One region of the Grylomicrobium aquisgranense genome, then DNA from elsewhere that is predicted to be linked to it. Evidence: a T-box and tRNA genes for the amino acid it is inferred to sense, from the RefSeq annotation. Region 1 holds a T-box; the other holds one or more tRNA genes.

The links. A T-box is a leader RNA that pairs with one kind of tRNA and senses whether it is charged. The one in region 1 lies ahead of MOZ60_RS08380 (valine--tRNA ligase), so its partner is inferred to be a tRNA-Val.
Region 2: it has a tRNA-Val gene. The T-box ahead of MOZ60_RS08380 (valine--tRNA ligase) is inferred to sense a tRNA for this amino acid. The anticodon was not compared.

Annotation. Positions count from the first base shown of each region.
Region 1 covers NZ_JALBUR010000022.1:8,208-15,761, forward strand. Annotated here, with positions in the region: gene ppdK (pyruvate, phosphate dikinase) at 1-1,237, opposite strand, end outside; gene MOZ60_RS08370 (alpha/beta hydrolase) at 1,367-2,287, opposite strand; gene MOZ60_RS08375 (YdcF family protein) at 2,411-3,445, shown strand; gene MOZ60_RS08380 (valine--tRNA ligase) at 3,492-6,104, opposite strand; T-box leader at 6,140-6,339, opposite strand; gene MOZ60_RS08385 (hypothetical protein) at 6,368-6,619, opposite strand; gene MOZ60_RS08390 (SOS response-associated peptidase family protein) at 6,650-7,213, shown strand; gene ruvB (Holliday junction branch migration DNA helicase RuvB) at 7,210-7,554, opposite strand, start outside.
Region 2 covers NZ_JALBUR010000005.1:38,610-46,163, reverse strand. Annotated here, with positions in the region: gene sufB (Fe-S cluster assembly protein SufB) at 1-355, shown strand, start outside; gene MOZ60_RS03350 (5-formyltetrahydrofolate cyclo-ligase) at 348-896, shown strand; tRNA gene MOZ60_RS03345 (tRNA-Val) at 907-978, shown strand; gene MOZ60_RS03340 (MFS transporter) at 1,081-2,301, shown strand; gene proC (pyrroline-5-carboxylate reductase) at 2,473-3,285, opposite strand; gene MOZ60_RS03330 (glutamate-5-semialdehyde dehydrogenase) at 3,282-4,523, opposite strand; gene proB (glutamate 5-kinase) at 4,520-5,302, opposite strand; gene priA (replication restart helicase PriA) at 5,389-7,554, shown strand, end outside.

The sequences.
Region 1 (7,554 bases):
CCTTGAGATCTTCCGGATCAAACTGATTGTGCAGCAGATTGTCGAGCTGCTTTGGTTCAACCATCATCAGGGCCTGATCCTTTGTGGCAAGACCTTCAGCGACCATGTCAACGGCAATCTGCAAAGCTGCATTTGCAGTACGCTTGCCATTGCGGCACTGCAGCATGTACAGCTTGCCATTCTGGATGGTGAACTCCATATCCTGCATATCATGATAATGCTTTTCAAGCGTATCGCGGACAGTTACCAGATCATGGTAAGCTTCCGGCATTGTCTCTTCGAGGGACGGATACTTTTCAAGACGCTCTTCCTCCGTAATGCCTCTTTCCTTGGCCCATTCCTGTGAACCAGCCTTGGAGATCTGCTGCGGTGTGCGGGCACCGGAAACGACATCCTCACCCTGTGCATTGATCAGGTATTCACCATAGAAGTAGCGGTGATCGCCGGTTGCCGGGTTTCTGGAGAAGCAGACACCCGTGCCGCAGTCATTGCCCATGTTGCCAAATACCATCTGGACAACAGAAACAGCTGTGCCCCAGTCATCAGGGATATCATTCATCTTACGGTAATAGATGGCACGCTCATTGTTCCAGGAACGGAAGACAGCTGCCACTGCACGGTTGAGCTGTACATGCGGATCCTGCGGGAATGCCTCGCCAAGCTTTTCCTGATAATATGCCTTGAACTGACGTGTCAGCTCTTCCATATCATCGGCATCCAGGTCAATATCATTCTTGACACCCTTCTTTGCTTTCTGGGCATCAATCATTTTCTCAAATTCTGCCTTTTCCAGACCCATGACGACATCGCCGAACATCATGACAAAACGTCTGTAGGAATCATAGGCAAAACGCTTATTGCCAGACTTCTTTTCAACAACCTTGACAACCTCATCATTCATGCCAAGGTTCAGGATGGTATCCATCATGCCAGGCATGGAAGCACGGGCACCGGAACGGACCGATACAAGCAGCGGATTGACCGGATCGCCAAGTTTCATACCGGTTTCTTCTTCCAGCCACTTTGTATATTCATCAATCTGTGCCTGTACATCATCCGAAATCTTTTCACCGTCATCATAGTACTTGATGCATGCCTCAGTTGTAATTGTGTAGCCCTCCGGCACCGGAAGGTGCAGTGACTTCATTTCAGCAAGGTTTGCGCCCTTGCCGCCAAGAAGCTCACGCATGTTTGCATTTCCCTCAGCAAACTTATAGACATATTTCTTTTCTGTCATACTGCCTCCTTATTCGTTATTTTGATTATATGACAACGCTTTCATGAAAACAATCTTTTCTGGGACAGCCTCTTTTCACCCAATTCATAAAAAATATGCAGGGACGATAGTCTTCTGCATATTTGTAAATCAGGCGTTAAATTTTGATTTCAGATAATCTGTGATCAGTCCGGCCGTATCATCCGTCAGATCATCTTTGGTCAGCAGCTCCCGCTCACTGCCGCATGCATAGTAATTGTCAAACAGCATGCTTTCCGGCACAAACTCAGATGTATTGCCCTGCACAAACAGCATCGGCACGGATGCCTGCTTGAGCTGACGAACCGTGGAAACATCCTTCAAAGAGAAGTGCAGAATCTGACGGACCAGCAGTTCAACCCCCGGCATGACAATTCTGCCATCTGCCTTCATGGCATGGCTGATGCCGCGTACCAGCACTTCATTGACATCACTGAAGCCGCCCTGGGCAACACCGCAGACCACATTCCTGGGAATATAGTCACCGACTGCATTCATCACCGCATTGGCACCGATGGAAACACCATACAGGCCAATGCGGGCATCAGGATCCAGATTGACAAGATAGTTAACCCAGCTGATCAGATCATAGTGCTCTGCCCAGCCAAGGGTTGTATATTTTCCTTCGCTCTTGCCGCAGCCTCTGCTGTCAGCAGCCAGTACATTAAAGCCAGCCTGATCAAGAGCATACAGATAATCCAGCAGTGTGCCGGCATAGCTGCCCGGGCCAAAGGCCAGCACAACCCAGTTGTGGCTGTCCGGATGATTCTGCAGACGCAGAGCATGCAGCTTGAGACCGTCAAATGAATTCAGCGTGTCATCTTCCCGCACTGAATTGTGGAACCACTCTGCCTTTTCGCCGTTCTTGAAAGTCAGAAAGGCAGTGCCGCCCTTTCCGGAGTACAGATCCGACTGGGCAAGATTGAATACCTGATGGAAGATATAGGCGCTGACACCTGCATAGGCACCAGCAGCTGCACCTGCTGTGATGGCTGCAGCTTTCAGAAAGGGATGATCATTCTTTTTGCTCATATATTCGCTCCTTTGTTGCATTTTTCACTAAGGGAATTATAGCATGCCTGCATCGTAAGAAGAACCCTTCTCTTTTGAACAGAGTAGCTTGTTTGGCAGGAAATATTATGGTACATCATACCTATGATTCAGAAAAACTTATTATATTCAGATCAATCCCTCAGTGTGATCAAGGATGCGGCTGTTCTGGCTGCCATCTTCTGGGGGATTCTCTTTGTCAGTATGCTGATTGACAGAAGGCGGATGCGCAACTGCTTCTTCCTGCTGGCTGCCCTGCTGATGACCCAGCCGCTGATTGCATCCATGTTCGGCAGATACAGCGATGTAGCTGCACTGGTGATCCTGATCCTGATCTGTGCAGTATTGCTGGCTGTCCCAATCGTGCTGATCAGCAATGGCATCATCATGCTGAGACGGGAAGGAAAAAGCTTTGCCAACATGCTGTCCCTGCTGTTTGGCCTGTTCATCGGTGCCGGTGAAATTGCCACGATCTGTGTTGTCTTTCAGACCAGCATCACCTCGGTTCCGGTGATGGTTATGATCTCCGTCACGGTCATCTATTTCTGTCTGATCTTTCTGTCTTTCTTCCTGTATTCGCTGTTTATTCAGCATATTCCCCATACCCGTGACTTCGACTATGTCATCATTCACGGTGCCGGTCTGCTGCATGGCAACCAGATATCACCTCTGCTGGCAGACCGCATGAACAAAGCCATCCAGGTGTACCAGAAAGACAAAACCCATCCCATCATGATTCCCAGCGGCGGTCAGGGATCTGATGAAACAGTGTCTGAGGCAAGAGCTATGGCAGACTATCTGGTGGTGCATGGTGTGGATCCCAAAGATATTGAACTGGAAGACAAGTCGCTGAATACATGGCAGAATCTGCAGAATTCTTTTGCCATCATCAACAGCCATGAAGGCAGAAAGCGCACTGCCCTTGTCACGTCCAATTACCATGTTTACCGCTGTCTGCAGTACTGCCGCCAGCTTGGCTTCAAATGTACCGGTATTGGTGCCCATACTGCTGCTTACTACTATCCAAGTGCTTTGATCCGGGAATTTGCGGCTGTCATGAAAAACAAGCGGCATCTGGCCTTGATCCTGCTTGGCTGGCTCGCTCTGCTGATCCCGCTGATCTTAATGGCCGTCATGTGATTGCATAAGAAAATGCTCTGCTTTTGCACAGAGCATTTTTATGTAGTTACTTTTTCAGCTGGGCAAGACGGGTGGTGATGACCTCATACTGTTTCTGATAGGCTTCCTGTTTCTGCTTCTCAGAATCAATCTTGGCTGCCGGTGCCTTGGCAAGGAAGCCAGGATTGGACAGGATGTGGCTGCTTCTTGCCAGCTCTGACTCCAGGCGCTTCTTTTCTGCTTCCAGCTTCTTGATCTCTTCAGCCGGATCCTGCAGCTGGCTGCTTGGCAGATACAAAGAACCCTGATAGATGGTTTCGACAGTCAGATCGCCATCCAGTTCTTCTTTCCATTCTGCCTTTGCCATCTTGGCAAGAATTGCGGAAAGATATGGCTTTGGTGAAATGACATTGCCATCAAGATCCTTTGCCATGACAGAAAGCACAGCACTTGGTTTCAGATCATTGGCTGCCTTGATTTCACGAATCTTCTGAATCATGGAGACCAGACGGTCCATGCCTTCCATGTCGGCTTCCGGAATATTGTCGATATGCTTTGGCCATGTTTCTTTGCAGATAGATTCCTGTGTGTGCGGCATGGTCAGGTAGATTTCCTCAGTCACAAATGGCATGAACGGATGCAGCAGGCGGACAATGTTGTTCAGTACAACCAGCAGTGTAGACTGTGCACCCTTGCGGATGGCAGGATCATCACTGTTGAGTGAACTCTTGCACATCTCAAGATACCAGCTGCAGAAATCATTCCAGACAAAGGAATACAGCTCATTGCCGACCAGGGCAAATTCATACTTTTCCATGTTCTCACTGACATGGTCAATGGTCAGATTCAGCTTATTCAGAATCCAGGCATCCGCTGCCGAGAGATTTGTCAGATCGACATCATCCATACGCATGCCGTCATCCAGGTTCATCAGCACAAATCTTGATGCATTCCAGAGCTTGTTGATGAAGTTCCAAGCTGCTTCCACCTTGGCTGGGATATAGCGCATATCCTGGCCTGGGGTGCTGTTGGTGGTCAGGAAGAAACGCAGAGCATCGACACCATAGTCATCGATGACTTTCATTGGATCGATACCATTGCCAAGCGACTTGGACATCTTTCTGCCCTGTTCATCACGGATCAGACCGTGGATGAGCACATCGCGGAACGGTCTGTTATGCGTAAAGTGACGGGCCTGGAATGCCATTCTGGCAACCCAGAAGAAGATGATGTCATAGCCGGTCACAAGCACATCGGTTGGATAGTAGCGCTTGAAGTCTTCGGTTTCTTCAGGCCAGCCCAAGGTTGCAAACGGCCACAGGGCACTGGAGAACCAGGTATCCAGAACATCTTCATCCTGTACCCAGTTTTCCGGGTCCTTCGGATCAGTTTCGCCGACATAGGTCTCGCCAGTCTTCTTGTTATACCATGCCGGAATGCGGTGTCCCCACCACAGCTGACGGGAAATGCACCAGTCTTCAATGTTCTCCAGCCACTGATTGAATGTCTTTTCAAAGCGCTCCGGATAGAAGTTGATCTTCTGATCCGGGTCTTTCTGATGGGCAAGCACATCATCAGCGAGCGGTTTCATGCGCACAAACCACTGCTGGGAAAGATACGGCTCCACCACGCAATGAGTTCTCTCGGAATGGCCGACATTGTGGGTGATGTTTTCAATCTTGACAAGATTTCCATCTTCCTTGATCTGTTCAACAACAGCATCACGGGCTGCATAGCGGTCCATGCCTTCATACTTGCCGCACAGTTTGTTCATGGTGCCATCCGGATTCATGCAGATGGGCTTTGGCAGATGGTGGCGCTCGGCAATGGCAAAGTCATTGGGATCATGGGCTGGTGTGCACTTCATGATGGCAGTGCCGAAGTCCATATCGATGTAGTCATCGCCGATGATCGGCAATTCCTCACCATTGGCCGGGTTGGTTGTATGCAGGCCGATCAGATGCTTCCAGCGCTCATCATTCGGATTGACGACGATGCACACATCACCAAACATCGTTTCCGGACGGGTGGTCGCAACATGAATTTCTTCCCCTGTCTCTTTAACGACATAGCGGAAATAGTACATCTTGCCGGGATCATCCTGGTAATAGACCTCGATATTGGACAAGGCAGTTCTTGCCTCCGGATCCCAGTTGATGATACGCCAGCCGCGGTAAATCAAACCCTCGTTGTACAGAGTGACAAAGACGTGGCGGACAGCCTTGTTGAAGCCTTCATCCATGGTGAAACGCTCACGGCTGTAGTCCAGAGAGTTGCCAAGCTTTGCCCACTGCTTGCGGATGGTAGAGGCGTATTCTTCTTTCCACTCCCAGGCTCGCTCCATGAATTTTTCACGGCCGATATCATAGCGGGAAATGCCTTCGCTCTTGAGTCTGGCATCAACTCTTGCCTGGGTTGCAATGCCGGCATGATCCATGCCCGGCAGATACAGCATGTCGTATCCCTGCATCCGCTTGTAGCGGGCGATAATGTCCTGCAGCGTGTTGTCCCAGGCATGGCCGATATGCAGAATACCGGTCACATTCGGGGGCGGGATGACAATGGTAAAGGGATCCTTGGCCTTATCACCGGCAGTGAAGTATCCCTTCTTGACCCATTCATCATAACGGCCGTCTTCGACTGCCTTATGATCATACTTTGCATCAAGATTCTTCTTCATTCTTCCTCCTGTAACAAAACAAAAAGCGTCTGCAGTGCAAGGACGCAGACGCTGGCGTGGTACCACCTTAGCTTACTTCTCAAAATGCATAACGTGCATGACACGGTACTGCTTACTGATCTTTTCAGCAGTACAGCTGCCGGAGGACTTCATGAAGGCGGATATCTGCTTGCACCAGCCGCAGACTCTCTGCTGATCCGTTGGCATCACTACTCATTCCGGCAATTGCCTTGCTCAGATTGTAACATAACACGGCTGAAAATTCAGCGGTGAATTGCATCGATAAAGCGGCGCAGGAAGCCGGTATTGCCCATTTTCCGGGTGATGATATCGGCAGCGATGAAATTCAGGATGTACAGGGCAAGCCGCAGCCATGGATTTAATCCAAACAGGACGTCAAATGCCGTAATGATCAATACGCCAATAGCAAAAATGATGATGCACGTGATCATCATTGAGAAGAAATAGCGGCGCCTGGTTCTGGCCAGTTCTCTGCTTGGCTTTGGCTGTTTCATGCCCTCATTGTAACATGGTACAATGATGCTATGTGTGGAAGATACCAGTTTTACGATAACAAATCCATCTCAATCCGCCATCTGATTGAAATGGCCAGGCAGAAAATGCCGCCGGCAGAATTTGAACAGCTGTCTCTTTTTGAAGTGTTTCCAGGGCAGAAAGTTCTGATTGGTGCCTTTGACCAGAAAGCGCAGCGGTTTGGTTCCTGTATCATGAAATGGGGTTATACGCGGGGCAATGGCATGGTCATCAATGCCCGTTCAGAGACTTTTTTATATTCCCCTTTCTTTGCGGATTCCTGCCCCTGTGCCATACAGTGCAGCGGCTATTATGAATGGTCCAAACAACCCAGGCGTAAATACTATTTCACCAGTAAAACAGATCCGGTGTATCTGGCCGGCATATGCCATCAGGAAGCAGACGGCCTGCATTTTGTCATTCTGACAGAAGATGCCCGGAATGCACAGAAAGAGATTCATGACCGCCAGCCGATCATGCTGGATCAGGAAAAAGCAAAGGCATGGTGTAAAGATATCACCATGCCTCTGTCGCAAATTTCTCTACAGGACAGAATCATTCAGATCGCTGCTTAGAACAGCCGGTCATTATGACTGATCTTCAGATGTTCGTATGCCTTTTCGGTTGCGACCCGGCCCCTGCTGGTGCGGTTGACAAAGCCAATCTGGATCAGATATGGCTCATAGACATCTTCCAGAGTAGTCGCCTCTTCTGAGATCGAATTCGCCAGTGACTCAAGGCCGACCGGACCGCCGTCAAAGCGTTCAATGATCCCGCGCAGATATCGGATATCCACTTCATCCAGGCCAAGTGCATCCACATGGAGACGGTTGAGTGATTCATCCGCAATTTCCTTTGTGATGCGGCCATCATTGAGTACCTGGGCAAAATCACGGATGCGCCGCAGCAGGCGGTT
Region 2 (7,554 bases), on a different contig from region 1:
CCGCAATGGCGGTGTGACCAACTTCCGTGACTGGATCCGCTTCAGTAAGAAAGCAGACTTTTCCAAGACCAAGATTGAGTGCGATACACTGATCCTGGATGAGAAGAGCCGGAGTGATACGATTCCGCTGAATATCAATGAGAATGCGACCAGCACCATTGAACATGAGGCAACCGTATCCAAGATTTCGCAGGATGAGCTGTTCTACCTGGAAAGCCGCGGTCTGAGCGAAGCGCAGGCAACGGAAATGATCGTCATGGGCTTCCTGGAGCCATTTACACGTGAGCTGCCGATGGAATATGCAGTCGAGCTGAATCAGCTTCTGAAGATCGACATGACAGACTCCATTGGATAAACAAACTGCCAGGAAAACGGGCCTGCAGGCCCGGAAAGCACTGTCATCCCGGGAAAGAAAAGCGATGAGTATGGCAATTGTTCAGAAGCTGCTGCCATATCTTGATGATATTCACTCCATCGGCGTCTATCTGCCAATGAAAGAAGAAGTGGATATCAATCCGCTGATCCAGACATGCTTTGCCAAAGGCATTCATGTCTTTGCCCCGGTCGTGCGCAAAGGCACACTGATCTTCCATCAGATCACATCGAATACGGTTTACGCAACATCCAGGTTCGGTGTTCAGGAACCAGTTGATACACCGATTCAGGATGTGGAGAACATCGATCTGTTTGTTGTGCCGCTGTCTTCTTTTGATGCAGCATGCCACCGGACAGGATACGGAAAAGGGTACTATGACAGTATTCTCAATCGTGTCAGACACAAGATTGGTGCGGCCTATTCCGTGCAGCAGGTGGATGAGATTGCCGTAGAACCGCATGATGTCACGCTGGATGGGATTGTGACAGAAAAGGGTTCCATATTTGTGAAACCATGGTAAAATAATCAGCGGAGAATTAGCTCAGCGGGAGAGCATTCGCTTCACGTGCGAGGGGTCATGGGTTCGAACCCCATATTCTCCACTGATGATGAGGATTCATGAATCGGAAAGATTGATGAATCCTTTTTTTGCTTGCAGGGACTCTTTGGGAATCATAATATATATGTCTGTTTGAGGTGAGGCTATGACACAAGCACAGAGAAAAGGACCGACATTCCGCTACGGTGTGATCCAGGCAGGTTTCTGGATTGACTATCTGATTATCAACAGTTTCGCTGCTGTCTTTCTTTCCGGCCGCGGTTTTTCTACCGCAGCCATCGGCGGCATCACATCAGCCGGCGCACTGGCAAGCTGCGTGCTGCAGCAGGTATCCGGCGATATTGCGGACCGCTCCAAACGGCCTTTGAAGCATATGATTGCAGGCTTCTTTCTTGCCTGCACCGCATGCTTTGCACTGCTGAAAGTGTTCCCTGAAGTCTATGCATCCACACTTGTTTTCTATACAGTGGCGTTTACACTGCAGTCAAGCATTGCACCATTGCTCAACTCATTATGCCTGCAGTTTACCAACCGCGGTTATGACATGAACTTTGGCTTAGCCAGGTCCATGGGATCCTTTGGCTATGCGACCGGCGCCTTGATCATGGGACAGGTGACCGAGCATTATGGTGCCGAGATTATCCTGCCGATTTACATGGCAATCTACCTGATTCTGCTGCTGGTACTGGCAAGCATTCCAGTACCTGCTGCCGCAGTAACCAAACCAATTGCCGGCAATGAAATCCTGAAAGATGAAAAGCCAAGCACCATGAAGGAATTCTTCCACAAGTACCACCGCTTTGAACTGCTGATGGCAGGATTCGTGCTGGAATGGTTTTTGAACTCTCTGCTTGGCACTTATATGATTTACTTCGTGAGATACTTTGGCGGCGGGCAGGCAGACATGGGACTTGCCTTTGCTGTCATGGCATATTCTGAAATCCCGGCTGTGATGTTTGGCACCAACCTGATGGGCCGCATCGGTGCCGATACGATGCTGCGGATCTCCGGTTTCGGCGGCATCCTCAAAGCCATTCTGTTCCTGGTTTCACCAAACATCCATTTCTTTGTCTGGTGCAACATCGCCCATCTGCTGTATTCCGGTTTCTATCAGGTCGCCGCTGTCTATTATGTGTACCGCATCGTTGGTGTCGGCGATATCGCCAAAGGGCAGGCAATCATGGGTATTGCGACCGGCGGTGTCTGCATGATGCTGGCAAACCTGATCGGCGGCTTCCTGCTGGAAAGGGTGTCGATCCCGTTTATCCTGACCATCGGCCTTGTGGCAAATATTGCAGCATTTGTTCTGATTTATCTTGCGACTGATCCAAAGCGGTTCCCGAACGAAAAGATTCGCTCTCTTTGATGAGATGCCTCCTGCCTTCATGCAGGAAAAAGAAAGGCGGCTAACCCCGCCTAGACGTCTTTTACCGCTATAGGCGGGGTATGCGCCGTAACAAAATCAAACAGAAAAAGCCGTCATTGTGATCACTTTACTTTGGATCCAATGGCGGCTTTGTGTGTATTCCCGTGATTTTCAATGGGACAGTTCTTCGGCACGTTTGACGCACTTTTCATCTGCTTCATGAATGATGGAAGCCAGGTTCAGTTCTTTGAACGTGTTGATCGCTTCAATGGTAGTGCCGCCCTTGGACGCCACTTCATTGATGAACTCTTCAATGGGCTTGCCGGCATTCTGCTTGAGAAGATTGCCGGATCCAATCACGGTCTGCACCAGCAGGGCACGGGCAGCTTCCTCATCAATGCCGCGTGATACGGCATCCTTGAGAATGCACTCAATGAAGTAATAGACGTACGCAGGCACAGAGCCATGAACAGCCACAATTGCATTCATCTGGTCCTCCGGAATGGTGCGGGCAACACCCATGCCGGCAAACATCTGGAAGATGAAGTCATACTCATCGGCCTTGCAGTTTTCTGATTTGCACAGGGCAGTGGAACCTTCACCAATCTGCAGCGGTGTATTCGGCATGGCACGGATGACCTGTGTATCCTTGCCAAGAATGGACTGGATATGGGCAATGGACAGACCGGTCACAATGGACAGCAGGCACTCCGGCTGATGTTCCTTGAGCTTTTCCAGAACAGCATCGGCCTGGGTGGGATTGACTGCCAGCAGGACGATATGGGCATTTTCAGCCACATCAGCCTCATCTTTGGCCAATCCAAAGCGCTCTCCTTTGGCTGTCTTCATATTGGTGTCATGGTGGTCATACACAACCAGCTGGTATCTTTCCAGATACTCCTTGGCAACAGCACCGCGGGCAATTGCCATACCCATGTGGCCGCAGCCGATAAAACCAAGCATGTACTTCTTCGTTGTTCTCATCTGATTTCTCCTTTCCCTTCCAGGTGATATGTATACGTCGTCAAAGCTTCCAGTCCCATAGGACCGCGGGCATGCAGTTTCTGCGTGGAAATACCGATCTCAGCACCAAGCCCAAACTCAAAGCCATCTGTAAAGCGGGTAGAGGCATTGTGATAGACACAGGCACTGTCAACGCCGGCAAAGAACAGCTCTTTTTCAGCATCACTTTCCGTAATGATGGCATCAGAATGGTGGGTGCCATGCTTTTCAATATGATTGATCGCTGCCAGCGTGTCATCCACAATCCCGACATTCATGATGAGATCATTGTATTCCGTATCAAAGCTGTCTTCCTTTGCCGGCAGAATCAGATCACTCAGTGCACAGCTTTCTGGATCACCATACATGGTCACAGCATGTTCCCGCATGATTGCGGCAATATGGGGAATGTAGGATCTGGCAATTTCTTTTTCCACCAGCAGCGTCTCCATCGCATTGCATACAGAAGGGCGCTGGCATTTGGCATTGACAATAATTCTGTCTGCCATCTCTGGCTGTGCAGTATTTTCCACATACACATGGCAGATGCCGGCACCTGTTTCAATGACCGGCACCTTTGCATTGGCAACCACTGCCTGAATCAGTCTTCTCGATCCCCGGGGAATCAGTACATCAATCGACTCACGTGCCTGCATCAGGGCATCCGTCTCTTCATGAGAAATCGGATCACACAGCATGACGCTGTCCTGACTGACGCCATTGTCCTGCAGTGCTTTCTTCATGGATGAAATGATCGCATGGGAAGAACGCCATGCCTCTTTACCGCCCTTGAGCACACAGGCATTGCCGGATTTGATGCACAGTGCCGCACAGTCAGCCGTCACATTGGGACGTGCCTCATAAATGATCGCAACGACGCCAAGCGGTACGGAAATCTTCTGCAGATGAATGCCGCTTTTCAGCGTTCTTTCTTCCAGCATCCGGTTTAACGGATCTTCCAGATCGATCAGATTTTCGATGCCGACGGCCATCTGTTCCAGCCTGGGGGCATCCAGGCTGAGCCTGTCCAGCATGGACTGGCGCATGCCGTTTGCTTTTGCATCCTGGACATCTGTTTTGTTTGCATCAAGAATCACTGACATGTCATGGCGCAGATTGATGGCAAAATCTTTGAGAATCTGATTGCGAACGTCAAGAGGAAGCTGGCGTACTTCCCGGGAAGCCTTTTTTGCCCGTGCTGCGGTTTCCAGTGCTTTCATTGTGCATCTCCTATCTCAAACAGCGTACCGCGCTGATGGCCGTCACTGATGTCATACAGAATGTGTGGATCTTCGCCAGAGGCAATGATGACCGGAATATGCTGCTTTGCGGCAATGGAAACGGCATGCAGCTTGGTCACCATGCCGCCGGTGCCGTTTTCCGTATGAGAACCGCCGGCTGCATTGATGACAGCATCCAGATCATGCACAACCGGAATCAGACGTGCTTCCGGATGGACACTTGGATCCGCTTCATAGAGGCCCTCAATATCAGAAAGAATGATTAAAAGATCTGCATTGCACAGACATGCCACAACAGCAGACAGCGTATCGTTGTCACCATAGACAATTTCTTCTGTTGCAATCGAGTCATTCTCATTGATGATCGGAATCGCATGGGTCTTGAGCAGTTCCTGGAAGGTCGCAATAACATTGCGGCGTGCTTCTTCGTTCTCCGTAACATCCTTTGTCAACAGCAGCTGTGCTGTCGTAGAACCGTACTCCATGAAATAGCGGTCATAGATGGACATCAGCTCACACTGGCCGATTGCTGCGGCAGCCTGTTTGCCAGCCATCGTTGCCGGCCGTCTGCCCCAGCCGATTTTATGGGCACCGACCATGATGGCACCGGATGTCACCAGAATCACATCATGGCCTTCATTTTTCAGATCTGTCAGAATTCTGGCAAAACGCTCAATTTTGCGCAGATTCAGCGTGCCGTCGCTGCGGCAGATTGTAGATGTACCGACTTTGACGACAATACGTTTCCATGCTTTCATGAAATACCTCTTTCCTGTCTGTCTTATTATACACACCTGCCTGAACCACCTGTGCAGAGTCTTTGCAAAAATAGTAAGATAAGGCCATGAGAATACTGGAGTGCTGGATCGAACATCCCGTTCGTTCCATCGATCGAACATTTACGTATTTATGCACAGAAGAAGTGCAGCCCCTGTGCCGGGTGATGGTTGATTTCAACCACCGCCGTACCATTGGCTTCGTGGAAAGCGTTCGGGAAACAGATGAGACACCGGATGAGATTGCAAGACGGCTGGGCTACCAGGTCAAGATGGTTTCTTCGGTACTGGACCATGAACCGCTGCTGTCAGAAGAACTGCATGATCTGGCATTTGCCATGAAGGAAATGACGCTGTCTCCTACCATATCCTGCTTCGCATGCATGCTGCCGGGGATCATCAAGCCGTCGCTGTCTTCCAGTGAGAAAAGGGCGGTCACAGAGCGCTGGGTCAGCGTTTCAGATCAGGAGACATCTTTGACGCCAAAGCAGCTGGAAGCATGGCAGTATGTGCAGGCTGCCGGCCGGATGCCATACCATCAGCTGCGCAGGAAATATCCCAATCAGGCCAGGAAACTGATTGAACTGGGCGCTCTGCGGATCGAAGAACGGCAGCGTCAGAGCGAAGAAATCGATGTGCAGTGCAAGCCTGGTCTGCAGCTGACACCTGCCCAGCAGAACGCAATGGATCAAATTCTCTCTCATCCGGAGGGCGTAACTCTGCTGCGGGGGGCCACCGGCTCAGGCAAAACCGAAATCTATCTGCATCTTGCCGCAAAACAGTTATCCTGCGGCAGACAGGTATTGATCCTTGTGCCGGAAATCTCTTTGACACCGCAGATGGTAGAGCGGGTCACATCACGCTTTGGCAATGCCGCAGCCATCTATCACAGCGGTCTCAATGCCCAGCAGAAATACGAGCAGTATCTGAAAGTCAGATCCGGCAGGGCAGGAATTGTTGTCGGTACGCGCAGTGCCGTCTTTCTGCCGTTTGCCAATCTTGGCCTCATCGTGATGGATGAAGAACATGACGGTTCCTATAAACAGGACAGCATGCCTGCCTATCACTGCCGCGATATTGCCATATGGCGGGGAAAGTATCATCACTGCATGGTCCTGCTTGGCTCAGCGACACCATCTCTGGATTCCTATGCCAGAGCACTGCGCGGGGTATATCATCTTGTTGAGCTGGATGAGCGGATTAACCAGACACCTGCCCGTGTATCCATCATTGACATGAAACAGGAAATCAGAAAGGGCGGCGATGGCATCATCTCCCGTCCTCTGCAGGAAAAGATGGCAGCCGTGCTTGCTGCAAAAAAACGGGTGATTCTGATGCTGAACAGAAGAGGCTACAGCCCGCAGTTGCGCTGCCGTTCCTGCGGGGAAGTCATCCTTTGCCCGCATTGTGAGCTGGCCATGGCATATCACCGTGATGAACGTCTTTTGAAATGCCATGCCTGCGGCACCGTGATGAAAGTGCCGCCGCGCTGTCCATCATGCAAAGCACAGGACGGGTTCATGACCTACGGCTTTGGCACAGAAAAACTGGAAGAAGAAGTGCACCGGCTGTTTCCTGATGCCCGCACCATCCGCATGGATGCAGATACGACTTCACACAAGGATGCCCATCAGAAACTGCTGGCTGCCTTTGGCAGGGGCGAGGCAGACATTCTGCTTGGCACCCAGATGATTGCCAAAGGACTGGATTATCCGGATGTGACGCTTGTTGGTGTCATTAACGGCGATGCCGGCATGGCCCGCAATGATTTCCGCAGCTGTGAGAGTGCATTTGATCTTCTGATGCAGGCTGCCGGCCGCAGCGGGAGAGGTGAAGATGCCGGCGAAGCGGTGTATCAGGTCTTTGATCCGGACCATTATGCTGTGCAGTGTGCTGCCAGGCAGGATTACCGTTCCTTCTTTCAGCATGAGATGCAGTTCCGCCATGCCGGCCAGTATCCTCCCTACACCTATCTGATTTCACTGACAGTGGCCAGTGCCAATGAACGCCAGGCGATGCAGGATGCTGTATGGCTGCGCGATCATCTGCATGGAAACTATAAAACGATCGGTGTGATATCACTCTTGAAGCTGCGGGATCAGTTCCGCTGCCGGGTGATTCTCAAGGGAAAGAATCTGGATGAAATGCGGCATGATACAGCGGCTTTGCTGCAAAGTGACGGCACGGGCCGCATCAACCGCATTAAAGTGGATGTCAATCCGCTTGTACTGGAG